DNA from 3 places in the Brenneria roseae subsp. americana genome. Region 1 is predicted to be linked to each of the others. Evidence: riboswitches for the same ligand, from Rfam matches in the RefSeq annotation. Region 1 holds a riboswitch; each other region holds the start of a gene.
The links. Region 1 has a riboswitch for thiamine pyrophosphate ahead of thiC (phosphomethylpyrimidine synthase ThiC). Riboswitches for the same ligand answer to the same signal wherever they lie in the genome.
Positions count from the first base shown of each region.

Region 2: linked by a shared signal. The riboswitch ahead of thiB (thiamine ABC transporter substrate binding subunit) and the one ahead of thiC (phosphomethylpyrimidine synthase ThiC) in region 1 are both predicted to bind thiamine pyrophosphate.
Region 3: linked by a shared signal. The riboswitch ahead of thiM (hydroxyethylthiazole kinase) and the one ahead of thiC (phosphomethylpyrimidine synthase ThiC) in region 1 are both predicted to bind thiamine pyrophosphate.

Region 1 is NZ_QDKJ01000023.1:14,531-24,529, forward strand. It holds gene B4923_RS19765 (aminotransferase-like domain-containing protein) at 9-1,484, shown strand; gene thiH (2-iminoacetate synthase ThiH) at 1,740-2,870, opposite strand; gene B4923_RS19775 (thiazole synthase) at 2,870-3,652, opposite strand; gene thiS (sulfur carrier protein ThiS) at 3,654-3,854, opposite strand; gene B4923_RS19785 (HesA/MoeB/ThiF family protein) at 3,851-4,630, opposite strand; gene thiE (thiamine phosphate synthase) at 4,623-5,297, opposite strand; gene thiC (phosphomethylpyrimidine synthase ThiC) at 5,294-7,240, opposite strand; TPP riboswitch at 7,356-7,496, opposite strand; gene rsd (sigma D regulator) at 7,637-8,098, opposite strand; gene nudC (NAD(+) diphosphatase) at 8,208-9,023, shown strand; gene hemE (uroporphyrinogen decarboxylase) at 9,060-9,999, shown strand, end outside.
Region 2 is NZ_QDKJ01000001.1:173,837-183,835, forward strand. It holds gene B4923_RS00760 (DedA family protein) at 1-227, shown strand, start outside; gene ilvN (acetolactate synthase small subunit) at 356-649, opposite strand; gene ilvB (acetolactate synthase large subunit) at 654-2,318, opposite strand; gene B4923_RS00775 (ilvB operon leader peptide IvbL) at 2,433-2,537, opposite strand; gene thiQ (thiamine ABC transporter ATP-binding protein ThiQ) at 2,671-3,369, opposite strand; gene thiP (thiamine/thiamine pyrophosphate ABC transporter permease ThiP) at 3,356-4,963, opposite strand; gene thiB (thiamine ABC transporter substrate binding subunit) at 4,939-5,922, opposite strand; TPP riboswitch at 6,003-6,131, opposite strand; gene sgrR (HTH-type transcriptional regulator SgrR) at 6,169-7,827, opposite strand; gene sgrT (glucose uptake inhibitor SgrT) at 7,918-8,082, shown strand; gene B4923_RS00805 (helix-turn-helix transcriptional regulator) at 8,158-8,736, opposite strand; gene B4923_RS21020 (hypothetical protein) at 8,765-8,995, opposite strand; gene leuD (3-isopropylmalate dehydratase small subunit) at 9,299-9,901, opposite strand; gene leuC (3-isopropylmalate dehydratase large subunit) at 9,915-9,999, opposite strand, start outside.
Region 3 is NZ_QDKJ01000011.1:76,348-86,346, forward strand. It holds gene B4923_RS14595 (LacI family DNA-binding transcriptional regulator) at 1-493, opposite strand, end outside; gene B4923_RS14600 (ABC transporter substrate-binding protein) at 826-2,499, shown strand; gene B4923_RS14605 (ABC transporter permease) at 2,671-3,624, shown strand; gene B4923_RS14610 (ABC transporter permease) at 3,627-4,517, shown strand; gene B4923_RS14615 (ABC transporter ATP-binding protein) at 4,520-5,557, shown strand; gene B4923_RS14620 (ABC transporter ATP-binding protein) at 5,558-6,556, shown strand; gene B4923_RS14625 (amidase) at 6,574-7,761, shown strand; TPP riboswitch at 7,902-8,001, shown strand; gene thiM (hydroxyethylthiazole kinase) at 8,040-8,834, shown strand; gene thiD (bifunctional hydroxymethylpyrimidine kinase/phosphomethylpyrimidine kinase) at 8,831-9,634, shown strand; gene psiE (phosphate-starvation-inducible protein PsiE) at 9,971-9,999, shown strand, end outside.

The DNA of each region.
Region 1 (9,999 bases):
TGATACTGATGACGCGCTATCAACATCTTGCCGCGCTGCTGGAGCAGCGAATCGAACAGGGTTTATACCGCAGCGGTGAGCGTCTGCCGTCCGTTCGTGCATTGAGTTCGGAGCATGGCGTGAGTATCAGCACGGTACAACAGGCTTACAATCTGCTGGAAACGCGTCGGCTTATTATGCCGCAGCCCCGTTCGGGTTATTTCGTTGCGCCGCGCAAGGCCGCGCCGCCGATCCCCGCATTGACTCGTCCGGTTCAGCGCCCAGTTGAAATCACCCAGTGGGAATCAGTGCTGGAACTGTTTAATTCCTGCCTGGATAACAGCGCGTTCAACTTTGGCGGTGGCACGCCGGATGTCAATCAGTCGTCGGTCAAGCCCTTGTGGAAGCTCATGAGCCGCTTTTGTCAGCGTCAGGATGAGCGCGTGCTGAACTACGGCAATATGTATGGTGCCAGTGAGTTACGCGAACAGGTTGCGCGTCTGGCGCTGGATAGCGGCTGCCAACTGACCGGGGATGATATCGTTATTACGACGGGCTGTCAGGAAGCGCTGTTTGTCGCGGTGCGAGCGATTTGCGAATCGGGTGATATCGTTGCCGTTGAGTCGCCGACGTTTCCCGGCACGTTACAATTGCTGCGTGGGTTGGGGATCAAAGTGATAGAGATCCCAACCTGCCCGATCTCCGGGATCAGTCTGGATGCGCTTAAGCTGGCGCTGGAGCAGTGGCCGATCAAGGCGGTGCTGCTGGTGCCGACCTGCAATAATCCGCTGGGGTTCTGCATGCCCGATAAGTATAAACAGTCGTTGGTCATGCTGGCGCAGCAGTTTGATCTGGCGATTATTGAGGATGATGCCTATGGTGAGCTGGTCTACGACTATCCACGTCCCAGAACCGTCAAGTCATTCGATGACGATGGTCGGGTACTGCTGTGCAGCTCTTTTTCTAAAACGATTGCGCCGGGTCTGCGCGTGGGCTGGGTAGCTCCGGGACGTTATCTGGAACGGGTGCTGCACATGAAGTACATCAGCACCGGTTATACCGTCACTCACACGCAACTGGCTGTCGCCGAGTTTATCGCCCAGGGACACTATCAGCCCCATCTGCGGCGAATGCGCATGCAGTATAAAGCGAATCTGGATGTGTTTACCTGTCATGTGCGCGAGTATTTCCCCTGCGGGATCTGCGTCAGTCGTCCGCAGGGTGGCTTTCTGATGTGGATTGAACTGCCGGAACATTTTGATTCTCTACGCCTTAACCGTGAGGTGAAGAAGGCGGGGATTCAGATTGCGGCGGGATCGTTGTTTTCCGCCGCCGGTAAATATCGTAACTGCATACGGCTCAATTACGCCTTGCCGTTCACGCAGGAAACGGCGCAGGGGCTGCGCCTAGTTGGCGAGGCCGTGGCGAAAATGTTCAATGAGCATGGGGCTGACGATTGCTGTGTGGAAAGTCCGGTTGGGCCGGGGCAAAACCAAGTGTCCTGAAACCGGATATAGCGTTCATCCCCAAGTCACTACAGACAGGGAAGAGCCGATACAGGTAAGGATAAAACCTGTATCGGCTGTGTGATATGCAGAGCCGATGAGTGGCAAACGCCTCTGGCTGGCAAATCCTGAACAATGACGGGACGTTGCCAGCGATGGATAATGTATGCTCCGCCGCGTCAATTGACGATAAGCAATGCGCCATACCGCGAGGCGCTATCCTGAAAGATGCTTTCGTTGCCGCATCTTCACGCTTTATTGCGATCTTCTTCCCAAATAGCCATCCCAATCTTTCCAGACGGGCTGTAGCCCTGCCCGGATAATCGCTTGCGCCACTTCTTCCGGACGGCGACCGTCGTGCGGTGAAAACTGCTCCAGCTCGGGGTGATGGTCTGCGTAGCCTCCCGGCTGGGTTTTGGAGAACGCGCTGACGTTGTTGATCGCGATAGGGATAGCGTGATCGCGAAAAAAAGGCGATTCACGGGTAGAGAGAGACAGTTCGATATCTGGCGACAACAGCCTGAAAGCACAAATTACCTGCATTAGCTGTGCTTCATCCATCAGTGATGCGGGTTCGATACCACCGGCACAGGGACGTAAACGTGGGAACGAGATGGAATAGCGGCTCTGCCAGTAAGTCTGTTGCAGGTGCAGCAGGTGCTCCGCTACCATGTAGCAATCCGTTCGCCAGCTATCGGAGAGGCCAATCAGCGCGCCCAGCCCGATCTTATCGATCCCCGCCCGCCCGAGGCGATCCGGGGTAGCGAGCCGCCAGTGAAAATCCTGTTTTTGTCCCCTCAGGTGATGTAACTGGTAGGTCGCCGGGTGATAGGTTTCCTGATAGACCATGACGCCATCCAGTCCCAACGTTTTCAGTTCGGCATATTCTTCCTGTGACAGCGGCTGGACTTCAATCATCAGTGAGCTGAAGTGTGGACGAATAAGTGGGAAAACGCGGCGAAAATAATCCATTCCTACTTTACGCTGGTGTTCTCCGGTGACCAGCAACAGATGATCGAACCCCATTTCCTTGATGGCTGCGCACTCACGCAGGATCTCCGCCTCGTCCAGCGTTTTCCGCTTGATATGATTACTCATTGAAAAACCGCAGTAAGTACAATCGTTTGAACACAGATTGGAAAGGTAAAGCGGTACATAAAAACTGACCGTATTACCGAACCGTTGGCGGGTCAACTGCTGTGCGCGTTGCGCCAGCGGTTCCAGATAACGGCTGGCGGCTGGGGAAAGCAGCGCCATGAAATCTTCACGCGTTAGCCGTTGCGCACCCAGCGCACGTTCAACGTCACGTGAGGTTTTGCCGTTGATTCGCAGCGTAAGATCGTCCCAGTCGAGCTGTTCCCAGATGTGCTGAAAATCGCTTCCCATCATCCCACCTCTTCAGTTTGCTGGCGCAGAAATCCGGTTAACGGGCTGGTGGCGCTGGCGATAAACTGTTTACTGCCCAGCCCGGCCTGATTGGCCAACTCCCCGGTTTCCACCGCCATTCTGAACGCTTTTGCCATGCTGACCGGATCGCGTGCTACCGCGATGGCGGTATTGACCAATACCGCATCCGCCCCCATTTCAAGCGCTTCGGTGGCATGACTGGGAGCGCCTATGCCAGCGTCAACCACAACCGGTACCCGTGCTTGTTCAATGATGATGCGGAGAAAATCGCGGGTTTGCAGTCCCTGGTTGGAGCCAATTGGCGCACCCAGCGGCATCACGGCGGCACATCCTACTTCTTCCAGCCGTTTACAAAGTACCGGGTCGGCGCCGCAGTAGGGCAATACAACAAACCCCTCTTTGACCAGCTGTTCGGCGGCTTTCAGGGTTTCAATCGGGTCGGGGAGTAAGTATTTCATATCCGGGTGGATTTCCAGCTTCACCCAGTGTGTCCCCAAAGCCTCGCGCGCCAGTCGGGCCGCAAAGATCGCCTCATCAGCCGTTTTGGCGCCTGAGGTGTTCGGCAATAGTTTGATGCCGAGTTGCCGCAGCGGCGTGAGAATGCCGTCGTTTCCGCTTTTTAAATCAACGCGCTTCATGGCCATGGTCACCAGCTGTGAGCCTGACGCTTGTAACGCGGCCAGCATGATATCGGGTGTAGCAAATTTTCCGGTGCCGGTGAGCAGCCGGGATGTAAATGTGGTATCGGCAATGTGCAGCATGTCATCCTCCCGCGATTGCCTGAAAAAGCAAAATATCATCACCGTCCTGAACCTGATGCTGAGACCAGGTGTCGCGCGGGATAATGGTTTGGTTGATCGCCAAGGCGATGCCGGGTTGCTGCCGGTTGAGCCTGGTCAGCAGGGCATCGATGGTAATAGCCTTATCGAGCTCGAGCGTCTCGTCATTGAGCGTGATTTTCATGTTGCCGCTCCGCATATCGGGCAGTGCCTGGCCCGCGTCAGCTGGAGGGTATTCCAGCTCTGCTGTTTGCCATCAAACAGACGAAGTTTACCGTTCAGCGCGGAGGGCAATCCTGCCAATAGTTTGATGGCTTCCAGCGCCTGGAGCGTGCCGATGACGCCGACGACCGGACCAAGAACACCGGCAGTACGGCAGTTGCGTTGTGGTTCGGTGGCATCGGGATACAGACAGGCATAACAACCATGTTGATAGGGCGGCGTCAGAACCAGTAGCTGTCCGCTGAAGCCGACAGCGCTGCCGCTGATTAATGGTTTGTTTGCTTTAATGCAGGCGGCGTTAATGGCGTGACGCGTTTCCATATTGTCGCTGCAATCCAGAACCAGATCGGCTTTACTGACCGCCTTGTACAAGGCGGCATCTGCCAACCTTTCGGTTAGCGCGATGTATTCCGTCTGAGGATTCAATGCCTGCAACTGCTGCTGTGCCAGCATGGCTTTGGGCTTATCGGTATCGCGGGTGCGATAGAGAATCTGCCGTTGCAGATTACTGATATGCAGCGTGTCGCCGTCAGCCAGCAACAGCGTGCCGATGCCAGCAGCAGCCAGATACAGAGATGCCGGCGCGCCTAATCCACCCAATCCGACCAGCAATACGCTGCTGGATCTGATTTTTTCCTGCCCTTCGGGACCAATATCTTCCAGCAGCAATTGGCGGCTGTAGCGCAGGAACTCCCGATCGCTCAGGCTGCCGCGTTTGGTCTTATGATTATCAGACATCTCCCACCTCCCGCCCTTCGATCATGTTGAGCAGTGTGGCGGTAGCCTGACGCCAGTCCGGGGCCTGAGTGATCGCACTGACAACAGCAATACTGCCGACGCCTGTTGCTAATACCGCGGGGACTTTATCGATGCTGATGCCCCCAATGGCGACGGTTGGGAATCGACCTTGCAGGTCAGCAATGTGTCTGGCCAGTTCAATAACCCCCTGTGGTGAAGAGGGCATGGCTTTCGTTTGCGTAGGGAAAATGTGTCCCAGCGCAATGTAAGATGGATTCACGGCAATCGCGCGGGCCAGTTCGTCGTCGTCATGAGTGGAGAGGCCGAGGCGTAGTCCCGCCTGTTTGACGGCGGTCAGATCGGCCGTGTCCAGATCTTCCTGCCCCAGATGAACGCCATAGGCCTGATGCTTGATCGCCAGTTGCCAGTAATCATTGATAAACAGCCGCGCCCGATAATGTCGGCCTAATGCGATCGCCTGAACGATATCGTCTTCAACCTGCTCATCGGGCAGGTCTTTAATCCGTAGTTGAATTGTTTTTACGCCGACGCTAAGTAAACGTTCAATCCATTCCACGCTGTCCACCACCGGGTAAAGACCCAACTGTTGCGCAGTCGGCGGAAACGGGGCCGCGGCTTGTGGTGAGGTAATACGTTCCGAAGTCATTTGCCGCCCTCCGTTTGCAGACTGGCGGCACTGTGGTATAGCTCACTGCCGCGGGAACGGAATTCCTGAGACATCTGCGCCATGCCGATTTCAATGGGTTTGGCCTTGGCCTCCTGTTTCGCGGCATAGTCACGCACTTCCTGTGAAATTTTCATGGAGCAGAACTTGGGCCCGCACATGGAACAGAAATGGGCGACTTTACCGGACTCCTGCGGCAGGGTTTCATCGTGATAGGCGCGAGCGGTTTCGGGATCCAGCGCCAGATTGAACTGATCTTCCCAGCGGAATTCGAAACGCGCTTTTGACATGGCGTTGTCGCGGATCTGCGCCCCCGGATGCCCTTTGGCAAGATCGGCGGCATGAGCTGCGATCTTGTAGGTAATCAGTCCTTGTTTAACATCTTCCTTGTTGGGTAAACCGAGGTGCTCTTTCGGGGTGACGTAACACAACATGGCGCAGCCAAACCAGCCGATCATCGCCGCGCCGATACCGGACGTAAAATGATCGTAACCCGGTGCGATATCGGTGGTCAGTGGACCGAGCGTATAGAACGGCGCTTCGTGGCAGTGCTCCAGTTCCTCAGTCATGTTGCGGCGGATCATCTGCATCGGCACATGGCCGGGACCTTCGATCATCACCTGTACATCATATTCCCAGGCGATCTTGGTCAGTTCTCCCAGCGTGTGTAGTTCGGCGAACTGCGCTTCATCGTTGGCATCCTGAATGGAACCGGGACGCAATCCGTCTCCCAGCGACAGCGCGACGTCATAGGCGGCGCAGATTTCGCAGATTTCACGGAAGTGTTCATACAGGAAACTTTCTTTATGGTGCGACAGACACCATTTGGCCATGATGGAGCCACCGCGGGACACGATGCCGGTCAGGCGTTTGGCGGTCATGGGGACATAGCGCAGCAGCACGCCGGCATGAATGGTGAAGTAATCGACGCCCTGTTCCGCCTGTTCCAGCAGCGTATCGCGGAACATGTCCCAGTTCAGGTTTTCCGCTACGCCGTTTACTTTCTCCAGCGCCTGATAGATCGGCACGGTCCCGATGGGCACCGGGCTGTTGCGCAGGATCCATTCGCGGGTTTCGTGAATATACCGGCCGGTGGAAAGATCCATCACGGTATCCGCGCCCCAGCGGGTTGACCAGACCAGTTTTTCAACTTCTTCCTCAATGGAGGAGGTGACCGCTGAATTGCCAATATTGGCATTAACCTTCACCAGAAAGTTACGGCCAATAATCATCGGTTCCGATTCAGGGTGGTTAATATTAGCGGGAATGATGGCCCGTCCGGCGGCGACTTCCTGCCGGACAAATTCCGGTGTGATGTTCTCGGGTAAATGCGCGCCAAAGCTTTGTCCCGGATGCTGGTGACGCAGTACATCGCCATGAATCCGTTCGCGGCCCATATTTTCACGGATCGCGATAAATTCCATTTCCGGCGTAATGATACCCTGACGAGCGTAATGCAACTGGGTGACGCACTTTCCGGCTTTGGCGCGCCGAGGGCGCGGCAAATGCTCGAAGCGAAGGTGATCCAGACCGGCATCCGCAAGGCGCTGCTGGGTAAAATCAGAACTGACGCCAGATAGCGCTTCAGTATCGTGACGTTCGGCGATCCAGCCTGCTCTGATTTTTTCCAGCCCAACCCGGACATCAGGGCGTGACGTTGGGTCTCCGTAAGGGCCGGCCGTATCATAAACCGGGATAGGCTCGTTCGGTTCATATTGCGGTGTATCCTTGCTGCCACCGACTAATGTCGGACTCAGTTGGATTTCACGCATCGGCACGCGGATATCTTCGCGTGAGCCGGTCAGGTAAATACGCAGCGAATTGGGAAACGCCATGCCCTGCAACGTATCAATGAATTGTTGCGCGGCGGCACGTTGCTCACGACGGCCAGGTTTGGATGGTTTTAATAATGGTTCTGTAGACATAGCAAGTTCCTGTAAGACGTAAAGGGAAAATTGCTTGTCTGGAGACGGAGGGAGTAATAATGGGTATCAAGTTGCATAGAGGGGCGTGTGTAAAAACGCTGTCTATGACTCAATGAGACGAATTACTCTTGTTCCCTTCGCAGGTATTAACCCGATCAGGTTCCGCGGATCCCGAATTAACGGTCTCAGCCTGTTCGCTTGAATCGCCTCCCAAATGGAAGAAACCAACACGTCCTAGGCACTCCGACAAGATTAGCCCGTTCATTAAACGGGCTGATTAAAACGCTGACACTTTATGATGATGACGCGGTCATGTCAAAGAGCGTCGAGCGTATCAGCGGGAAGCATCACGTCTTTAATGAATCGTCGTCGATGCTATCGCCAATAAAAATAAGGCTAATTATCGAAAATCAGCCGGATCATGGCGTCTTCCTGCGTAAAACGTTCAGCTAAAGCCTCACCAACGCTGGAAAGCGCCTGCTGAAATTCGAGGCAGTTATCATGATCAATCGCAGCCGCCAAATGGCTGTCGTAAAATTCCATAATATGCTGAGTGTTGTTTTGTAACGCGAGCTCAAGCTGCGCCGAACGGGCCAGTTTTTGTTCGCTGAGGGTTGCGGCTTCATGCAACATCTTTTCATAGACATGAAAATGGCCGGCCGAAAGATAATCCACCAGATTATGACAAAAATTATCCAGTGCATCTTCATCCAGACGCGAGAGTGTGTCTTTATTGGGCTTGATGCCAACCAGATGATAGTACGCGACCAGAAGCTGCTTGCGTGCTTGTAGCCACTGGTCGATTAACGCATTATTGCCACCAACATAGTCAGTCAGGCTTTGTAACTGGTTTAGCATTGTTGGACTCCGTGAACGGTAAGAAATAACTGAAATGTTAGTTATAAAACTTATGTCATCACTCAGAATGTAAAATGCCAGTGAAGTGAGAGTGGAGCAATAAAAAGATATGGAACAGACGCTAAAAGGTGATGAGATTGGCTGGTGGATTGTCAGTGACGCAGGACAGATCTGGCTTCCTCAGGGAGAACTGCCGCAGGGAACGGCATCGTCCTGGTCATTGCAGGGCGCGACCGGACGTAGAATCGGTGAATGGCAAGGTCTGCCCGTATGGTTGGTTTGCCAGAGCAAAAATCAAGCGATGACATCCGTCCGCCAACTCATCGATCGGGAGGTGGGATTATTCCAACTGGCGGGGCGCGGTGTACAACTGGCCGAGTTTTATCGTTCCCATCGCTTTTGCGGTTACTGCGGTCATGAAATGGTGCTGAGTAAAACCGAACTGGCGTGCCTGTGTCACCATTGCAGGGAACGTTATTATCCACAGATCGCGCCCTGTATCATTGTGGCGATCCGTCGTGGTGATGAAATTCTGCTGGCGCAACACCATCGCCATCGCGGCAATATGTACACGGTACTGGCTGGTTTTGTCGAAGTGGGCGAAACGCTGGAGCAGACGGTGGCGCGTGAGGTGATGGAAGAGAGCCAGATTCAGATTAAGAACCTGCGCTATATCAGCTCTCAACCCTGGCCTTTTCCCCATTCTCTGATGATGGCGTTCATGGCTGATTATGCGGGGGGTGACATTAAGCACGACCCGAAAGAGCTACGTGACGCCGCCTGGTTCCGATATGATCGGTTACCGCTTTTACCTCCGCCAGGAACGGTGGCCCGTCGTCTTATCGAGGATACGGTCGTGTTGTGCCGCGCCTGGGATGAGAACAGTGGCGAACATGCTACCATTCACCCAGATAATGATAAGTGACTACGTTAAGCATCATAATGCCTAAAGGAAAATGACATGACTGATCTGAAAAACGATCGCTATTTGCGGGCGTTGCTGCGCCAGCCTGTTGACGTGACGCCAGTTTGGATGATGCGTCAGGCGGGGCGATATCTGCCGGAGTACAAAGCAACGCGCGCGCAGGCCGGCGATTTTATGTCGCTGTGTAAAAATGCGGAGCTGGCCTGCGAAGTCACGTTACAACCCCTGCGGCGTTATCCCCTTGATGCGGCCATTTTGTTTTCAGACATTCTGACTATTCCGGATGCCATGGGCCTTGGCCTCTATTTTGAAGCGGGAGAGGGTCCTCGCTTTCAGTCCCCTATCGTCAGCCATGCCGATGTCGTCAAATTACCGATCCCCGATCCGGAACAGGAACTGGGCTATGTGATGAATGCGGTACGCACTATTCGCAGCAACCTTGCGGGAGCGGTGCCGCTGATAGGTTTTTCTGGCAGTCCCTGGACGCTGGCGACCTATATGGTTGAAGGCGGCAGCAGCAAGGCCTTTACCATCATTAAAAAAATGATGTTTGCGGAACCGCAAACGCTGCATTTGTTGCTGGACAAGCTGGCCGACAGCGTCATTCTTTATCTGAATGCCCAAATCCAGGCGGGCGCGCAAGCGGTGATGGTTTTTGATACCTGGGGCGGCGTGTTGAGCGGTCGTGATTATCGGGAATTCTCCCTCCACTACATGCACAAGATCATCGATGGATTACAGCGTGAAAACGAAGGTCGTCGCGTGCCTGTCACCCTGTTTACCAAAGGAGGCGGGCAATGGCTGGAAGCTATCGCGGAAACCGGCTGTGACGCCATTGGGTTGGATTGGACGAGCGACATTGCCGATGCCCGGCGTCGGGTAGGCGATAAGATCGCGATACAGGGCAATATGGACCCGTCCGTACTGTATGCGCCGCCAGCCAGAATCGAGCAGGAAGTGGCATCCGTTCTTGCGG
Region 2 (9,999 bases), on a different contig from region 1:
TGGTTACCGCGTTACTGGTGTGGAGCGGCGCGTGGTTAAGCTGGCGCTGGTGGCGAGGCGATAAACGCAAAAAACGTGACTGGTTCAGTAAACGGTTGCCGCTCAGTCGGTTACGCTGGGTTGCTCCATTGACGCTGGCGGCGGCAGGGGTGGCATTGGCAACGCTGATCGCGCATCCGCTAATGCCTGTTTATCGTCACCTGCTGTGGCAGGTGCTGCATGGGTAACGTTTATCAGAGTGAACCTGGCGGATAATGAAGGTGAAGAAGCACGGGGTTATCCGGTTTGAAGATGTTGTACCCCGTGTATCTTCCGCTGTTCATTAACGTCAACAGCGCCACTTCAGTCAGCGGTCCTATCGATAAAACTCGGCTACCTGATCAAAGATGCGCATTTCCTCGCCATGACGCTGTACCTTAATCACATCTTCCAGTTTTTCTACCTGACTGATCATCTGCGGTAGTCGCTGATCGTCCTGCACCAGTAGCCAGATGCGGCTTTCATCGCCGCCGGCCAGCGGCATACAGAGAATCCCTTCCACGTTAAAGGCTCGACGGGCGAACAGTCCGCACACATGCGACATGACGCCGGGGTGGTTGCGCACCGAGAGTTCCAACGTGACCTGTTTTGAGGTGGATTGATGTGGCATGGTCTTAATCTCCGATCATATCAATGTTGGCGGCACCCGGCGGCACCATGGGATACACTTTTTCATTCACATCTATCAAGACGTGGATCAGCGCGGGGCCGGGGCGATTCAATGCTTCTGCCAGTGCCGTTCGCGGATCGTCTGCCGCATTCAGATCGCAGGTGGCGAAGCCGAAACCGGCGGCAATGGCCAGGAAATCGGTTCTGTAACGATAGTCTGCGGCGAAGATGCGGTTCTGGAAGAACAGATCCTGCTGCTGATGAACCAACCCCAGCGACTGGTTGTTCATCAGGATAATTTTGACATTCAGCCCTTCTTCTGCGGCGGTCGCCATTTCCTGAATATTCATCATCAGGCTGCCATCACCGGAAAAACACACCACGGTACGTTCAGGTTCGGCTAATGCGGCGCCCATCGCGGCGGGCAAACCGAAACCCATGGTGCCCAACCCGCCGGAGGTCAGCCACTGTCGTGGTCGGCGCAGTGGGTAAGATTGCGCAACCCACATCTGGTGTTGTCCGACATCGGTAGCAATGATGGCATCATCCGTCAGTGCCTGCGCGGCAGCCTGGATCAGGCCATAATGACTCAGCGGATCGTTAGCGTTCGGCATGTGGAACGGGAATTCATGCTGCAAGTCACCGATCGTTTTACGCCACACGTCGCGTCGTTGCGTTTCGATCAGTGGCAACAGTTGATCCAGCGCTTCGGCGACATCGGCATTCAGCGCGACATGCGATTGCCGGATCTTGCCCAGCTCAGCCGGATCGATATCAATATGAATCACGCTGGCCTGAGGACAGAACTGTTCCGCTTTACCAATCGCACGATCGTCAAAGCGAGCCCCCAGCACAATTAATAAATCCGCCTGCTGCAAGATCAAATTGGTTGAGCGTGCGGCATGCATACCCAGCATGCCAAGCGACAGCGGGTGATCCACTGGCATGGCGCCTAACGCCATCAGCGTCATGGTCGTGGGCAGATTAGCGCGTTCAGCCAGTTGCACGGCCTGTTCGTGTGCCGATGCGCTGATAATACCGCCGCCCAGATAGAGGATCGGACGCTGTGCCGTGTTAATCATGGCGGCTGCCTGCGCGATTTTCTGGGCATCAATGGCCGGCGGACGATCGTTTTGGCTTATTGGCGGCAGCATATCCAATTCGATCTCGGCCGTTTGTATATCTTTGGGAATATCGATCCATACCGGACCGGGCCGGCCGGATTGTGCGATGCGAAAGGCTTCAGGGATAACACGCGGTAACTCTTTGATGTCACGAACCAGATAGTTGTGTTTGGTCACCGGGATGGAAATGCCATAGGTGTCGACTTCCTGAAAGGCGTCTGTCCCGATCATGCTGGAGGACACCTGCCCGGTAATGCAGACCAATGGGATAGAATCGAGTTTGGCATCGGCAATGGCGGTCAGCAGGTTAGTTGCGCCCGGGCCGCTTGACGCCATGCAGACGGCGGCGCGCCCATTGGCCCTTGCCATGCCTTGAGCCATAAATCCTGCTCCCTGCTCGTGACGTGCCAGTACGTGTCGGATAGTTTTGCTCTGGCCGAGCGCGTCGTATAACGGCAGGGCTGCACCACCGGGGATCCCTGCTACTGTTGTGATGCCCTGCTGTTCGAGCAGCCGGACAATCAACTGGGCGCCTGTATAACGCATATTTATATCCTTCATCAGGGCCGGTGCGTTTTCAGAGCGGGGAGGGTAGAAACAAGAAACCCCGCTCGGCTGGCGCCGGCGGGGTTTGGGAATCTTGGTTTGATTCGGAACCCGTTACGGCGCGCTGCCGACGACGACCACCACAACCACGCGCACGACGACAACCGCGTCAACATGCGCGGTGCTTAGTAGTGCTGAAGTGGAAGAATAGTGCGTCACGGGAATCCTGTTATTAACGATTAAGTCACTTATTCATATAAGCACAGGTCGTGAAAAGGACACAATACCCGTGAGGGATAAAAAGCTGAAATCCGCGTGCGGTCACACTTTTTCTGGTAATGAACAAGCGCGTTTATCCCCGAATTCCCAGTATTTTCGCCGCATCGGCGCTGCCATCCTGCAATGCCAGTGTTGGTCCATCATAGCTAATCTGTCCATCGACAATCAGTATGGTACGTTCCGCTATGCGGATCGCATCGTCCAGATTATGGGAAACCATCAGCAGCGTGAGTTGGCGATCCAGACAAATCTCGTCGAGCAGTTCCAGCATTTCCAGGCGCAATGCGGGATCGAGCGCGGAAAACGGTTCATCCAGCAGCAGAATAGGGCGCTGGCGGACCAGACAGCGAGCCAACGCGGCCCGCTGCCGTTGTCCCCCTGAAACCTGTGACGGCAGACGGCTGAGCAATGTCGTCAATCCAACCTTGTCAGCAATGTGCCGCAGCGTTTCCCGCTGTGTGTCATTGAGACGCAGACCGGGGTTCAGGCCCAGCGCAATGTTTTGCTCGATAGTCAGATGGGGAAAGAGGTTATTTTCCTGAAACAGGATCGAGACCGGCCGTTTGGCGGGCGGCGTATGCCGATGTTCTTCGCCATTCAAACGCAATGTGCCGCTGTCTGCCATCAGAAAGCCGGCAATCAGATTCAGCAGCGTGCTTTTCCCCGCTCCGCTGGGGCCGAGAATAGCAACACGTTCGCCGGATTGAACGTGGAAATCAAAGCGCATGGGAAAGTGCTGATAGAGGTATGTCAGCTTATCAAGAGCGATCATGACGACCTGCCAGTTTTTCAATCAGGGTGAATAACGTAAAGCAGATAAGCATCAGTAACAGTGCGGTCACGGCGCCATCGGCGCTGCGATAGGAACCAATCTGCTGATAAAGATAAAAAGGCAAGGTGCGAAACTGCTCACTGCCGAACAATGCGATAACGCCAAAATCCCCAATCGACAATACGCTGGCAAAAGCCAGCGCCTGCGCCAGCGGCTGTTTCAGCGCGGTCAGTTCGATAATTTTTAAACGCCGCCAGCCCCGCAGATCCAGCGACAGGCAGAGCTGATTATAGCGTTCGGCTACGTCGTACATGGGATTTTCCAGCACTTTGAGCGCGTAGGGGATCGCCATCAGCGCGTTGGTCATCACGACTAACGCATAAGGGGAGTCCGGTAATCCCACCGTATTATTCAGTAACAGGAAAAAACCGGTCGCGAGCACAATGCCGGGCATGGCGAGGATCAGCATGCCGCTCAGGTTCATCAACTGACCGTACAAAGGTTGTTGGCGCAACTTCAGTTCCCGGCTGCTCCAGAGCAACATCATGGTCAGGGCAAGACACAGCAGACCTGCGCTCAGCGCAATACGCAGTGAGGTAAACAAGGTTTGCCACAAAACAGGCTGTTGCAACACGGCGATCAGTGAAAGATTAACGCCGTCAACAACCACCGCCAGCAGGGGCGGGGCCACTAAAAGCAGTAACGCGCCAATCAGCACGCTGTCACAAAACTGGCTCAACGGGCTGTCCTGCGGGTTACGCCATACTAACTGCTGGGTGCTGCCGACCGGCAAGATACGGCCCAGGCGCTGGCTGAGCAGCACCAGCCCGAGACAGCAGCTCATCTGGATTAACGCCAGTAACGCGGCGCGCGAGGGATCGTAATCAAAGCTCAGCGCCTGATAAATGGCCAATTCAATGGTGGTTGCCTGTGGACCGCCGCCAAGAGACAGCACGGTGGCAAAACTGGCAAAGCAAAGCATGAAAATCAGTGCGGCCGTCGGCAAAATTTGTCTGCGCAGTGCGGGCCATTCGACGATACGCAAATGCTGCCAATCATTCATGCCCAATTGAGCAGCCAACTGGCGCTGCTCTGTCGCAATACTTTCCAGCGATTGCAATAACAGGCGGGTCGCCAGCGGTAGGTTAAAGAAAATATGCGCCAGCAGAATGCCTTGCAGACCATAAGGTGAAAACGGGTAGGGCAGGCCTAAAAATCCCAGTAGCTGCGCCAGCCAACCTTGCCGGCCATACACGCTGAGCAGACCAAAAACGGCGACCAGCACGGGCAGCACCAGCGTCATGGCGCAGAGTCGCAATAGCCAACGGTAGCCGGGGAAACGGCGACGGTACAAGGCCCTGGCGAGGAAAATGGCGGGGACGGTAGAAAGCAGTGCGGACAGGAATGCCTGCCAGAAGGTGAATCGAATGACATGCCACAGATAGCTGTCCTGCCATAAGGTCTGCCACTGGCTGTCGGGGGCCTGTAGCCATAGCGCCCCGAAAGCCAGAACGGCGACTGAAATTAACAGCGTAGCAGCCAGTAATCCCGGCCACAGACTTCCTGCGGTCAGTGGCTGACTGCGCGTTGCCATGCCTGAATCCAGTTATTCCTTTGCTCCGCCACCTGTTGCGCGCTGTATTGCAATGCTTTCTCCGGTACAGGGAGGGTTGCGAATCCAGCCGGCAATTCGGTTGGGATAACCGGGTACATCCAGTTGGTCGTGGGAATCGCCTGCTGGAATGCCGGACTCAGAATGAATTGCATAAAACGTTTTGCCAGTTCCGGCTGTTTGCTGGCGGCCAGTTGCCCGGCGACTTCAATTTGCAGGTAATGCCCTTCACTGAAATTCGCGGCCGCGTAATTCTCTTTTTTCTCTTCAATAATGTGATACGCCGGAGATGTTGTATAGCTGAGTACCAGATCGGCCTCGCCTTTCAGGAACAGACCGTAGGCTTCGCTCCAGCCTTTGGTGACCGTAACGGTTTTTTTCGCCAGTTTCTGCCACGCCTGCGGAGCCTGATCGCCATACACTTGCTGCATCCATAACAGCAGTCCCAAACCCGGCGTACTGGTGCGCGGATCTTGATAAATCACTTTCCACGCTTCCGGACTGTCGATCAGCTCATGCAGGCTTTTGGGGGGATTCTTCAGGGTTTCTTTGTTGTAAACAAACGCAAAATAGCCGTAGTCGTAAGGGACAAACGTCGTGTTGTTCCACCCGCCAGGCACGTTAACCGCGCTGGTATCCAGATCGTTTTTTGTGAACAGGCCGGTCTGTTCCGCAGCCTGCAACAGGTTATTGTCCAGCCCTAAAATGATATCCGCCTTGCTGTTTTTACCTTCCATCCGCAGGCGGTTCAGCAGCGAGGCGCCATCTTCCAGCGCGACAAAATTCAGTTCGCACTCGCACTCTTTCTCAAACGCGGTTTTGATTACCGGACCCGGTCCCCATTCAGAGGCAAAAGAATCGTAGGTATATACGGTGAGCGCAGGTTTGGCGAAGGCCGGTGCGGAAATCAGTAAAAGACAAGGCAGGCTTTTTTTCAGCATGGCTGCCGAACGTTTTAATAACGATATATTTAACACTTTGCACTCCTGAGCATCATGGGGTGGCAAAGGTCTTTGAGTCAGCAATGAGCACTCTCAAATCCCTTCGCCGGTATTAACCGGATCAGGTTCGACGGGTGTTTTCTCAGCGAAAAATCTCGCGCCAATGTCAATCTTGTGGCGAAACATGTTCCGCACCCCGTTGAGAACGTCCCATTGTAAAGGGTTCAGGGGGGCAGGGGAAGGTTCTCAGTTTTCTGGCGGCGCAAACCAGGCTGATTTGAAGTCAAACCAGCCCAGCATATTCATTCTGATGCCTCGCATACTGCGCTGCCCCTGAAGTTTCAGCCAGTGATGGAGTAAAGGGTGTAGTTGGCCGCTGTTGACCAGCTTATCGCACCACTCTGCTATGGACAGGGTGTGATTGCGCCATTGCTGTGCATCATGGTGCAGATCGCTATCCAGACAGTGTTGCATCAGCGGCAGTTCATACAGCATCGCGAACAGCGAGAATTCGAGCGGTAAATAGCAGTTCACGCTACTGAACCAGATATCGCTTTCAATATTTCCCTGATACCAGTCTTCATAACTGACGATCTGTACGTGTAGCTTTACGCCATGTTTTTCCAGCAGCTTACTCATGATTTCACTGAGTATCCGGTACTCAGGATGTTCCTGATAAAAGGTCAGCGTAATTTGCTTAAGTCCCTGCGGCATGGGCAGCGGCTTGTCAGGCTGATGATGGTGCCAGCGTGGCAGCAGGCTATAGGCCGGTGACCAGTCGAGCTGACGGATAGCATCGGCGTGGCTCAGCAGGGCGATGGGGTTAAACACCTGCCAGAGCCAGCGGCGGATTTCCGGGCGTTTAGCCAGCGGAGAACGTTTATCGAACAGGATGAAATAGCAACCTTCCTCCATTCTGCTTTCCAACTGTTCATTGTGGGAATCATCGGACTGCAATTTGACGGAAACGGTCATTTCTTCCGGTCCTTCCGGCAATACCCAGATATTCACTTCATCAATAAGGGTCCGATAGCCAAAATAGTCATCGAACGCGCGTATTTTCATATGGCTGTTGTTATTGCTCACGACAGTGTAAGGACCGGTGCCAATGGGGCGTCGGGCAAAATCGGGCAGGGTTCGCCACTCCTGCGGCAGGATCATGGCGGGAACGCTGCCAAGCAGCCACGGCAGCCAGTGGTCGGCGCTGTGCAACTGCACATCAATCACAAAAGGCATCGGCGAGGTGACTTTTTTGATGTGAGAGAACAGCGGCAGTTCGGTTAGTCGGGTAAGCGAACTGATCACATCGTCCATCGTCAGCTCACGACCATGATGAAAACGGATAGAAGGACGCAGGTAGAATCGCCAACGCAACGGTTCCAGCATTTGCCAGTGATGCGCCAGATCGGGTTTTAGTTCCCCGTTTTCCTCATTTATATTAGTCAACCCGCTGAAAATTTGCCGGGCTATATGCATTTCCGAACGTCGTAATGCCGATCCTGGCAGTAGATTACACAGCGGGCGGTAATAGAGGATTCGCAGAATGTGTTTACCTTGCCGGAAACTGCGGCCAAGGTGGGCAAGCAGCATCTGACGTACCGTTTCTTTGTCGCCGACAAGCTGTACTAACTGATCGATGCGATCTTGCTCCAGTAAATCTTCTGCACGCTGCTGTTGCAGGGCCAAACCGGTATAAATGAACGCAAGCTGCGAGCGTTTGCCCCTGCCCGCTTCCGCCTGCCAGGTCAGCCATCCTTGCTGCTGCATCGCTCCCAGAAGAGAACGGATATGGCGACGTGAACAGCTTAAGACGCCGGCCAACTCTTGCAGCGTGGTGTCGGTGGTTTGTCCTTGAAAGTGTTGCCACAGACGGATGAACTGCTGTTGCAGACGGTTGGAAGACATAAAAGAGGAACTCCAGACCTTAAAGTCATCAATTTATCTTTCCCTATATTACGCCGATACTTTTACATAATGAAAGCGCGGAGGTGGCTTATGGCGATTTCACAGTTGTATCGGTTCTATCGGGTTTATCTTTCGACGTGCAAGGCGAAATGGCTGCGTTGGATGTCTGCTCAGCAGCGAGTGGCATTATTGCAACAGGCAACGCAGTGGCAAATTGTGGAGATGTCGGAAGAGGAATACCGTCACTGGATCTAGCGGTGGGAGAAGGTAGAGAAACATTCTGAGTAATGGTGCTTTTCACCAGCCAGCGAAACCTTTCGCTGGCTTTTTTTATGCATTTTTCCCCGTTGTGTCGAGTATTTTATCGACATTCTGATATTGATCATTAAGTAAAGAGTAGTAGTGGCTCAGTTTGTCTTTCTGGCTGGCGTTGCGTAGTTGTAATGCCAGATTGATGGCGGCAAGTTCCCTGGCATTGTCAGCGATTGCTTGCGGTATCTTCTTCTGTTTTGCAAGCCAGTCTGCAACTTCACCCCAATCCCACAGCGGAGAAGACCCCTTCAAACGCTGGACGGGAGAAGGAAAATCGCCAGCGCCGCGTTTCCCGTCTTTTAACAGCGCAATCGCCTGGCGTGACATAGCTGATAATGCGGCGATATCGCTGAGCCCAACCCATGCCGCGTCAACGGATTGGACATGGGCATTAATACCCGCAGACTCAATATCGCGAATGGCGCTCATTATCGCATCGGAAAAATCGGGACTTTCTCGATCAAATTCGAGATAGACGGTATTGCCGTAAAAACAGATCAGAGCATCATCGCAACCGCTGGAAAAAAGCGCATTTTCCAATCCTGTTGTTTCGGCGGTAACGCCCGATAGCGTGAGAGAAAAGTGATAGGTTGTCATGCGTTCCCCCATTAAACGGTTTTCTCGCTTAGTTTTTTTTCAATATTGCCAGACAGCTATCGACCTTACGGCAGATTTGTTTTGCATGATTTTCCGGATTTGACGGCGTGGACCAGATACTCATCATGTGGTCGTGATGGTTCTGTGTGCCGCAAATGAGCCTGCCAAAAGCATGACCGTTGCTGGGGTGAAATCTCCATCCCTGCGCTAAAGCATATTCAATGGCTGCCTGAATATGCTTATTCGGGTGTTTTTTCATCTTCATCCTGAATAATGAAATTAGGGTAATTGTAGTGTTGACAAATGTCAATATTACGCGGATATTAAATGAGAATGAAGTATAATTTATTTATTTATCAATTTGTTGCAATAAATAAAATACTGCGCGCCGCTTCGCAAATAGCGTTGCCGGGAAAAAATCGCGGAACACAGGGTTTATTCATGGGCGTAGTTTGATAAACGGCATGAAAGCCTGAATGGCGTTACGGATTGGCCGCCCCTGTCGCCAGAAATCATGTCCAGCGTCAGGGGCGGTTTTTAGAGAGGAACTAAACGTATCAGATCAATGCAGGAACGACGGCTGTTTTTGCTCGTAATCGGCGATAGAATCCTCGTGCTGCAACGTCAGCCCAATACTGTCCAGCCCGTTGATCATGCAGTGACGGCGGAAGCTGTCGATTTCAAATGGATAACTTTTCCCGCCGGCCAATACGGTCTGGTTCTCTAGATCTACGGTGAAAGTAATGCCTTCTTCACCGTCGACCAGTTTGAACAACGTATCAATATCTTCTTCGCTCAGCGTGACCGGCAGCAGTTGGTTATTGAACGAGTTACCGTAAAAAATATCGGCGAAACTCGGTGCGATCACCACCTTGAAGCCGTAATCGGTCAGCGCCCACGGCGCATGCTCGCGCGATGAACCACAGCCAAAGTTTTCACGCGCCAGCAGAATGCTGGCGCCTTTATAGCGTGGCTTATTCAGCACGAAGTCAGGATTGGGTTCCTGACCTGCTTCATCCAGAAAACGCCAGTCGTTAAACAGGTGCTGACCAAAGCCGGTTCGTGTGACCTTTTGCAGAAACTGTTTTGGAATGATGGCGTCGGTATCGACGTTAGCGGCATCCAGAGGAACCACCAGACCGATATGTTGCGTAAATTTAGCCATGTTGGTCTCTCTCTTAATTCAACTCGCGGATATCGGCAAAATGCCCCGTCACAGCAGCAGCGGCGGCCATCGCCGGGCTGACCAGATGGGTGCGTCCG
Region 3 (9,999 bases), on a different contig from region 1:
CGGAACAAAGCTCCCCTTTACGACGGCTGACCAACACCAGCGGGATGCGCTGCTTTTCCAACTCGCCGATGAAATCTTCTTCGGGCGTACAGTGCGCATCACTGATGATTAAACCTTCTACATTTCGTGCCAGCGCTTTTTCAGCCAACTGCCGCTGGCGTTCAGGCCGATCGAGCGTATTGGCGACAAAGGCGGTATAGCCGTAGTCACAGGCCGCGGCGTCAATGCCTTCATAAATATTGGCCAACACGATATCGGACAGCTGCGGCACCAGTACGGCGATCTCGCGGCTATGTCGGGTTTTCAGGCTAATCGCGTGAGGATTGGGCTGATAGCCGAGACTGGCGGCTAACTCACGAATGCGTTCAATGGTTTCTTTCGACGCCACGCTGGCAATCCTTGCTGTATCACCATTCAGTATGCGCGACACGGTAGAGACATGAACATTCAGTTGTTCAGCAATACTGCGTAATGTGGCGGGACGTTTGCTCATTGAATGACCTTTTAAAAATGATAGCCCGATCCATGGTAAAGGTTCGATGATATTTCCGTCACAAAATTATGCGTACGGCCGACCAGAATGTATACGATTGGCCGGGTGATCCAGACTGGTGCGTCATGCCCTGTTTTATTGCATATCAGGTTTTCTTACTCTACCCAAACGTTTGGGTGAAATTTTAATTGGTTTTTCTGTAAAAGTAATCCATTGATAAAAAATAAAATTTCCCCTTTGTTTCTTGAAAAGCCGTATTACTGAGAAAGTTGGTACATACATTGCGTCTGTCATAGGCAAACGACTCTGACAACCTAAAGGGAAGTGCCAACATGCGATATAAAACTAACCGACATTCTTCTCGTTTTACTCTCCTGACATTGGCCGGAGCGCTGGCGGTAAGCGCATGGACTCCGTTTTCTGCTTCCGCCGCCAGTACCCTGAGTATCGCGATGACCGCAGCCGATATCCCCCTGACTCTGGGGCAACCGGATCAGGGCTATGAAGGCAACCGTTTTACCGGCATTACGCTGTATGACTCGCTGGTGCTGTGGGATCTGTCGCAGGGGGAGAAGCCCAGTGAACTGGTTCCGGGGCTGGCAACCGAATGGCATGTGGACCCGCAGGATCATACCAAATGGATTTTCAAACTGCGTCCTGAGGTTAAATTCCATGATGGCACCTCGTTCAACGCCGACGCGGTGGTCTGGAACGTTGATAAGGTGCTGAATAAACAGGCGCCGCAATACGCTCCGGCGCAGATCGGCAACACGGCGTCTCGTATGCCGACGCTGCTTTCCGCGCGCAAGATTGACGACCTGACCGTGGAGCTGACCACCAGCGAGCCGGATTCCATATTGCCATTCGGCCTCACAAATCTTTTTATCGTGTCTCCGTCTGCCTGGCAGAAGGATTTCGATGCGGTTCCCGCTTCGGTTACGGATCTCGCCGAGCGTTCTAAACAAGCCTGGACGGCTTTTGCGTTTCACGCCGTGGGCACCGGGCCGTTCAAAATGAATAAGCTGGTGGCAAGACAGCAGCTTATGCTGGATAAAAACCCCGACTATTGGGATCCTAAACGGATACCGAAAGTGGATCATGTCATGTTGATCCCGCTGCCTGAAGCCAATGCGCGGACAGCGGCGCTGTTATCCGGACAGGTAGACTGGATTGAAGCCCCGGCACCTGACGCGATGGCGCAGATCCAGAGCAAAGGCTTTAAAATTTATGCCAATGCGCAACCGCACCTCTGGCCGTGGCAGTTCTCATTCGCCCCCGGCTCCCCCTGGTTGGACAAGCGCGTGCGCCAGGCGGCAAATCTTTGCCTGAACCGCAGCGAGCTTAAATCCTATCTTGGCGGCTATATGCAGGAGGCCACCGGGACGTATGAAAAGGATTCGGCATGGTATGGCAACCCCGATTTCAAAATCCGCTACGACGAAGACGCCGCACGTAACATGATGAGCGAAGCCGGCTTCAGCAGCGCGAAACCGGTAAAAGTGAAGGTGCTGACTTCCGCATCGGGCTCCGGCCAAATGCAGCCGCTGCCGATGAATGAATATATTCAGCAGAGCCTGAAAAATTGCTATTTCGATGTGGATATCGTGGTGATGGAGTGGAATACCCTGTTCAGCAGTTGGCGTCTGGGCGCAAAAGATCCGGCCGCCCAGGGAGCCGATGCGATTAACGTCAGCGCCGCGGTTATGGACCCCTTCTTTGGCCTGATGCGTTTTGCCAGTGAAAAAACGTTCCCGCCGGTCTCCACCAACTGGGGTTATTTCACCACGCCGAAAATCGAAGAGCTGATTAGCAAAGCGCGTAACGCTTTTGATCCCAACGCGCTGGACGCCGCAACCGCTGAATTACATAAGGAAATGGTCGACGAAACGCCCTTTTTGTACGTCGCTCATGATATGGCGCCCCGTGCTATCTCGCCTGCGGTCAGCGGCGTGGTTCAGGCTCAGAGCTGGATGATCGATCTTACCTCGGTTGTAAAGGGAAACTGAGCGACGGTTTCTCTCCGGCCGGCTTATCTCCGCATTTCTCCTGATAAATGCGCCGGGCATGTGTTTAAACCCGGCGCAGACTACCGGTCCTGAGGGAAACGTTAATCGCGCTTAAGTGGCCGACATCAACGGTGTAGAGGTGCTTTTTATCTTCGGTCTGCGAGGTTTGTCATGCTCACTTATATTATTCGTCGCCTGCTGCTGGCGACGCCTATTCTGCTCGGGGTGGCGCTGGTCTGTTTCATGCTGGTGCATATGACGCCAGGCGATCCGCTGGTTTCCGTTATGCCGCCGGACGCGTCCGAAGCGCTACGGCAGCAGCTTATCCAGGCTTATGGTTTTGATAAACCCTTGCCGGTGCAGTTCGGCCTCTGGCTGTGGCATGCCGTGCAGGGCGATTTGGGCATGTCTATCGCCAGCGGCCGTCCGGTAAGCAGCGAAGTGATGAATGCCGTGGGCTATTCACTGCGCCTCGCCTTGCTCGCCTCGTTCATCGGTTTTGCCTTAGGCAGCCTGTTTGGTTTTGTGGCGGGTTATTTTCAGGATAGCTGGATTGATCGAATCGCCTCCGCCTTTTCCATTTTTGGCGTCAGCGTGCCGCATTATTGGCTGGGTATGCTGCTGGTTATCATTTTTTCTTCACAGCTCAACTGGCTGCCTGCCACCGGGGGCGGTCCGATGGGGGCGATGGATTGGGCCTGGGATTGGGCGCATCTGAAATTCATGTTATTGCCCGCCATTACGCTGTCCGTCATCCCAACGGGCATCATCGCGCGGACCGTGCGTGCGCAGGTGGCGGAAACGCTGGCGCAGGAATTTATTATCGGACTGCGGGCGAAAGGGATCGGCGAATTTGCGCTATTTACCCATGTGGCGAAAAACGCGGCGCCTACCGCGCTGGCGGTGATGGGGTTGCAGATCGGCTACCTGATGGGAGGCTCCATTCTGGTTGAAACCGTATTTGCCTGGCCGGGAACCGGGCTGTTGCTCAATTCGGCGATTTTCCAACGTGATTTGCCGCTGCTGCAAGGCACTATCTGGGTGCTGGCGCTGTTCTTTGTTCTGCTTAATTTGCTGGTTGATATCCTGCAAACGCTGTTCGATCCGCGCATCAAGAGGGCCTGATGATGAATCTGAATCTTGTTCGCCCGGTCCCGCGACTGGCTCCGACAGAAAAATCACCGGGATATTGGCGCGTCGTGCTGGAGAGGGTGATGCGCGATCCTTCGGCGCTGAGCGTGGGGGCGGTGATTTTATGTCTTCTGATTCTGGCGGTGCTGGGGCCGTGGATCGTTCAGAGCGACCCCTATGCCACCTCCATGTTCAATCGCCTGAAACCCATCGGCTCTCCTGGCTTCCCGCTGGGTTCCGATGAGCTGGGGCGCGATATGCTGTCGCGTTTGCTGCTGGGGACCCGGCTGTCTTTATTTATGGGGATTACGCCGGTGGTGATCGCGTTTTTTATCGGTTCGACGATCGGCATTATTGCCGGCTACGCGGGCGGCTGGCTGAACAGCGCGATCATGCGTACCGTCGATGTTTTTTATGCGTTTCCTTCCGTATTGCTGGCGATTGCCTTATCCGGCGCGATGGGCGCCGGGGTGGTGAATGCCCTGATTTCCCTGACGCTGGTTTTTGTGCCGCAGGTGGCGCGTATCGCGGAGAGTGTGACGACGCAGGTGCGCAACCGCGATTACATTGAAGCGGCGCGCGCCTCCGGCGCTTCGGCGTTCACCATTATACGCACTCAGGTGTTGGGGAATGTGCTGGGGCCGATCTTCGTTTTCACCACCGGCCTGATTTCGGTATCGATGATTCTGGCCTCGGGGCTCTCTTTTCTCGGGCTGGGGGTCACTCCGCCGGAGCCGGAATGGGGATTGATGCTGAATACGCTGCGTACCGCGATTTATACCCAGCCGTGGGTTTGCGCGCTGCCCGGCGTGATGATTTTCGTCACCTCGGTCTCTTTTAATATTCTGGCCGATCGTCTGCGGATGGCAATGGCTGTACGGAGTTGACTATGGATAATCACGACATCGGCGGGCCGGCTCAGCCGCTGCTTATCGGGCAGAAACTGGTCAAACATTTTCCGGTGAAAGGGGTGTTGGGAAAACGCGCTCTGGTGCGGGCGGTGGACGGCATCGATTTCTCGGTGCTGAAGGGGGAAACGCTGGGGGTTGTGGGAGAGTCCGGATGTGGAAAATCCACGACCGCCCGCGTACTTATGCAGCTCATTGAACAAGACAGCGGCGAGCTTATTTTCGATGGGCAGTCCGTCGGCGGCCAGCGATTGCCGCTGCACCACTACCGGCGTCAGGTGCAAATGGTATTTCAGGATAGCTATTCATCGCTCAATCCCCGGCTGACCATGGAACAATCAGTGGCATTTGGTCCGCTGGTGCATGGCGTCGGCAAGCGGGAGGCTCAGGCGCGGGCGCGGGATTTGATGGCGCGCGTCGGGCTGGAGCCGTCACGTTTTGCCGGTCGTTACGCGCATGAATTATCTGGCGGACAGCGCCAGCGGGTCAACATCGCCCGCGCTCTGGCTGTCGATCCTCGTCTGGTGATCCTTGATGAAGCGGTATCCGCACTGGATAAATCCGTTGAGGCGCAGGTGATTAACCTGCTGTTGGATTTGAAAGATAGCCTGAGTCTGACCTATGTATTTATCAGTCATGATTTGCACGTTGTGCGCTATCTCTCCGATCGCATCATGGTGATGTATCTGGGGGAAGTGGTTGAAATTGGGCCGGCGGAGACGCTGTTTGCCGGGGCATTACATCCCTATACCCGCGCGTTGCTCAGCTCCATGCCATCCATGGACCCGACGCAGCGTACGCTGAGATCTCCGTTGAGCGGCGATCCGCCCAGTCCGATCGATCCGCCTTCGGGCTGTCGTTTTCACACGCGTTGCCCGTATGCCGAACCGGTGTGCGCGCAGCGTACGCCGCGGTTGTATTCCGCGGCGCATCAGCATTTCGCCGCCTGCCTGATGATTGAGCCCGATTCCGGACATTCGCGGCGTTCCGCCGATCTTATCCCCGTTAAGGAGGCCTGAATGGCAGAGCAACTCATGATCGATGTGCGGGATCTTAAGGTGCGTTTCCGCCGGGGCAACCAGACGGTATCGGCGGTAAATGGAGTGAGCCTTGAGGTGGCCAGCGGCGAGGTTCTGGCGCTGATTGGCGAATCCGGTTCGGGAAAAAGCGTCACCCTGCGGGCCCTGATGCGCCTCCATCCTGAACGCAGCACCGCCATTGAAGGCCAGATTCATATCGCCGGACAGGATGTGATGGCGCTTTCCAAAAGCCAGCTGCGCGCCCTGCGTGGCCCGGTGGCGGCGATGATCTTTCAGGAACCGTTGCTGGCGATGGATCCGGTCTATACCGTCGGCGCGCAAATCATCGAAGCGCTGCGCCAGCATCGTCCGTTGTCTTATGCCGAGGCGCGGCTTGCGGCGCTGGAGGCTCTGCGCCGGGTGCGCATTCCCAGCCCCGAACAGCGGCTCGACGCCTATCCGCATGAAATGTCCGGCGGGATGCGTCAGCGGGCGATGATCGCGCTGGCGTTGTCGTGCCAGCCACAGTTATTGCTGGCCGATGAGCCGACGACCGCGCTGGATGCGACGGTGCAAATCCAGATTCTGATCCTGCTGCGCGAGTTACAGCAGGACCTCGGTCTTTCAATCGTTTTCGTGACGCATGATATCGGGGCGGCCGTCGAGGTGGCCGACCGGGTTGCCGTGATGTACGGCGGCCGCATTGTCGAACAGGCGCCGCTACAGGAGCTATTGAATAATCCCCGCCACCCGTACACCCAGGTGCTGCTGAGCACCCGGCCGAAAGACGGGCTCAGAAAAGGCGAAAGGCTGGTCAGTATTCCCGGCTCGCCGCCGGACCTGACGCGCTTACCCGACGGGTGCGCTTTTTCTCCCCGCTGCCCGCGCGCCAGCGATGTGTGCCGCAGCCAACTGCCGGCTTCACAGAACGTGGCCGCCGGGCATCAGATTCGTTGTCATCACTGGATGGCAGATCGCCTGAGCGATCCGGCGTCATGAATGAAGGAATAATCACTATGCAGGATAATGCGTTCGCTTTTATGCCCTACCCGGCGGTTGCCGTCGGGCACGCGCCGCACGGCCCGCTGGCCGGTGTTACGTTCGCGGTGAAGGATCTGTTTGACGTGGCGGGCTATCCGACCGGGGGCGGCAATCCTCACGTGCTCGCCATGTCGGGGATAAAACAGCGCACGGCGCCGACGGTGCAGCGGCTGCTGGATGCGGGGGCGGAACTGGTGGGGAAAACCCATACCAACGAGATGGCGTTCTCCATGAGCGGCAAGAATATGCATTATGGCACCCCGCGTAACGGCGCGGCGCCCGATCGCATTCCCGGCGGATCGTCATCGGGTTCGGCGTCGGCGGTGTCTAACCATCTGTGCGATTTCGCCCTCGGGACGGATACCGGCGGTTCGGTTCGCACGCCGGCGAGTTACTGCGGCCTGTACGGATTGCGCCCCAGCCACGGTCGGATTTCTCTGCAAGACTGTCAGCCGCTTTGTCCGAGTATGGATACGACGGGCTATTTTACCCGCGACGCCGACTTGTTCGCTCGGGTCGGGGAGTGCCTGCTGGGTGAGGACGACGCGCCGCTGCCCGCCCGGCCGGAATGGGTGATTTGCGAGGCGCTGTTTGCGTTACTGCCCGCGGCATCGCAGGCGGCGCTGTTGCCCGCGCTGGAACAGATCAAGGCCGTCGCCGGCGAATTGGCGCCGCTAGCCGGACAGCTTCCTGCGCTGGAGGACGCTTACTGGGCCTTCCGTTTTATTCAGGGACGCGAAGCCTGGCTGGCGCAGGGGAAAAGAATAAAGCGCGATGGCTTGGTCCTGGGGCCGGATGTTGCCGGTCGTTTCGCCTGGAGTGAAAGCGTGACCGATGAGCAATATCTTACTAGCTGTGCTGTTCGTGAGCGTTTTCGCGCGGCCTGGCAGGCGCTGGCGGGCAATCGTATTCTGGTCTTGCCCACGGTGCCGGATATTGCGCCGCTGCTGAACGCGAATGATGCTGATATCGAAGAAACCCGGCGTTTGTCTCATCATCTGTTAGCGATTGCCGTACTGTGCGGCGTACCGCAGGTTAATCTGCCGCTGGCGCAAAAAGAGGGCGCGCCGCTGGGGATTTCTCTGATTGGGCCTCGCGGCAGCGATCGGAGTCTGGTCAACGCCGCCGCGCAGATTGGCCGTCACTATTCCTGCGTGCGCTGAAGCCCGGCTTGCCGTCAGGCCGCTCGGATTTTTTGCCCGCGGAGCGATAAATGGGGATTGTTGCCGGCCTGTTTGTTAGACATACTATAAAACGATATGGCTGGCGGTCGATTGCTCGATCGTATCCATATTAACGTGAATTAAATGACTCGGGGTGCCCGTGCGGTAACGCATGGCTGAGAAATACCCGTATTACCTGAACTGGATAATGCCAGCGGAGGGAAGTCACGGTATTCCCCAACCGGTTACCGCCTTCTTGAACGCCGGTTGGGAGAATGATGAATACTCGACCTGTCCCTCTACCTGCTGCCTGTGCGGCGGCCTGTCTAACACAATTTCATGCGTTGTCTCCGCTTGTACACTGTCTGACCAACGATGTGGTGCAGTCGTTTACGGCGAATGTCCTGCTGGCGTTGAACGCGTCGCCCGCGATGGTGGTCGATCCCGGCGAAGCCGCGCAGTTCAGCGCGCTGGCGGATGCGCTGCTGATTAACGTGGGGACGCTGGAGCGGGATCGCGCAGATGCCATGCTGGCTGCGGTTCACAGTGCGAATCAGGCGGGAACGCCGTGGGTGCTTGATCCCGTCGCCGTCGGCGGACTGACGTTCCGCACGCAGTTTTCTCATGAGTTGCTAGCTCTGAAACCGGCGGCTGTGCGTGGAAACGCCTCGGAGATTATGGCGCTGTCCGGGCTGAACGCACAGGGACGAGGTGTGGACAGTACCAACGATTCGTTAAGTGCGCTGCCGGCCGCTCGCGATCTGGCGCGCCGTCTGTCAGCCGTCGTCGCCGTGACGGGAGAAATCGATTACGTCACCGATGGTGAGCGGGATTTTTCGATTAACGGCGGCGATAAAATCATGACTCGCGTCGTCGGAACAGGGTGTGCCTTATCCGCAGTAGTGGCGGGATTCTGTGCGCTTGACGGCGATCGGTTGCAACATGTGGCGGCCGCCTGCTATGTCATGTCGCTGGCCGGCAAACTGGCTGCGTTACAGGCCCAGGGACCGGGCAGTTTTATCCCGGCCTTTCTCGATCGGCTTTATGGTCTGCGTGCGGAGGATCTGGCATGAAACGGATTAACGCACTGACGATCGCGGGCACCGATCCCAGCGGCGGCGCGGGCATTCAGGCGGATTTAAAAACGTTTTCCGCGCTAGGGGCTTATGGCGCCTCGGTCATTACCGCGCTGGTGGCGCAGAACACGCGCGGCGTACAGTCGGTCTACCGGATTGAACCCGCCTTTGTCGCGGCCCAGTTGGATTCGGTGTTGAGTGATGTCCGTATTGATAGCGCCAAAATTGGGATGTTGGCGCAGGCGGACATTGTTGAAGCCGTTGCCGAACGGTTGCATCATTACCCGCTGCCTTACGTCGTGTTGGATACGGTTATGCTGGCGAAAAGCGGCGATCCGCTGCTTTCGTCCGAGGCCGTGGAGGCGCTGCGGCGTTTATTGCTCCCTCTGGCGTCGCTGATTACGCCGAACCTGCCGGAGGCCGCGGCGCTGCTTGATTGTCAGCCTGCCGCCAGCGAGCGGGAGATGGTCGAACAGGGGGAAGCGTTGCTGGCAATGGGATGTCAGGCGGTTTTGATGAAGGGCGGACACCTGAGCGAAGAGGAAAGCCCTGACTGGTTGTTCAGCCGGCAGGCATCGCCGCTGCGTTTTACCTCCCCGCGAGTCAATACCCGACATACACATGGCACCGGGTGTACCCTCTCCGCCGCGCTTGCGGCATTGCGGCCACGGCATGCGTCCTGGGCGGATACGGTGAGAGAAGCCAAAGCGTATCTACAACAGGCGTTGCAACAGGCGGATTCGCTGGAGGTCGGGCAGGGGATCGGGCCGGTACATCATTTCTATCGCTGGTGGTGAAAGAAAGGAATAAGAAAATCACCTGGATAAAATAATCTGAATTCATGGACATCCTGACATACTCCCGGTAATTTTTGCTGATAAATAAGCGAGTTGCTCATTAAGTGGTGACTCGCTTTGCCTTGATTTCTTCATTCCTGTATTTGCATTTGAAGAGGACAACAAGTATAAGCCGTTGGCATTGTGGCGCGGGTTCAGGCCGTGCGGCACGATGATAAACAAGTAGTCGGTAAATCGTGATCAGAGGCAGTAGTGACACATAAGAACAATAACCTTGCAGGCGAGCAAGAGCGCAGGCAGTACCAGCAGACGTTAAACAGCAGTGAGGGAAAGGCGATGGCAGGTTCAACACGTGGCATCATGAT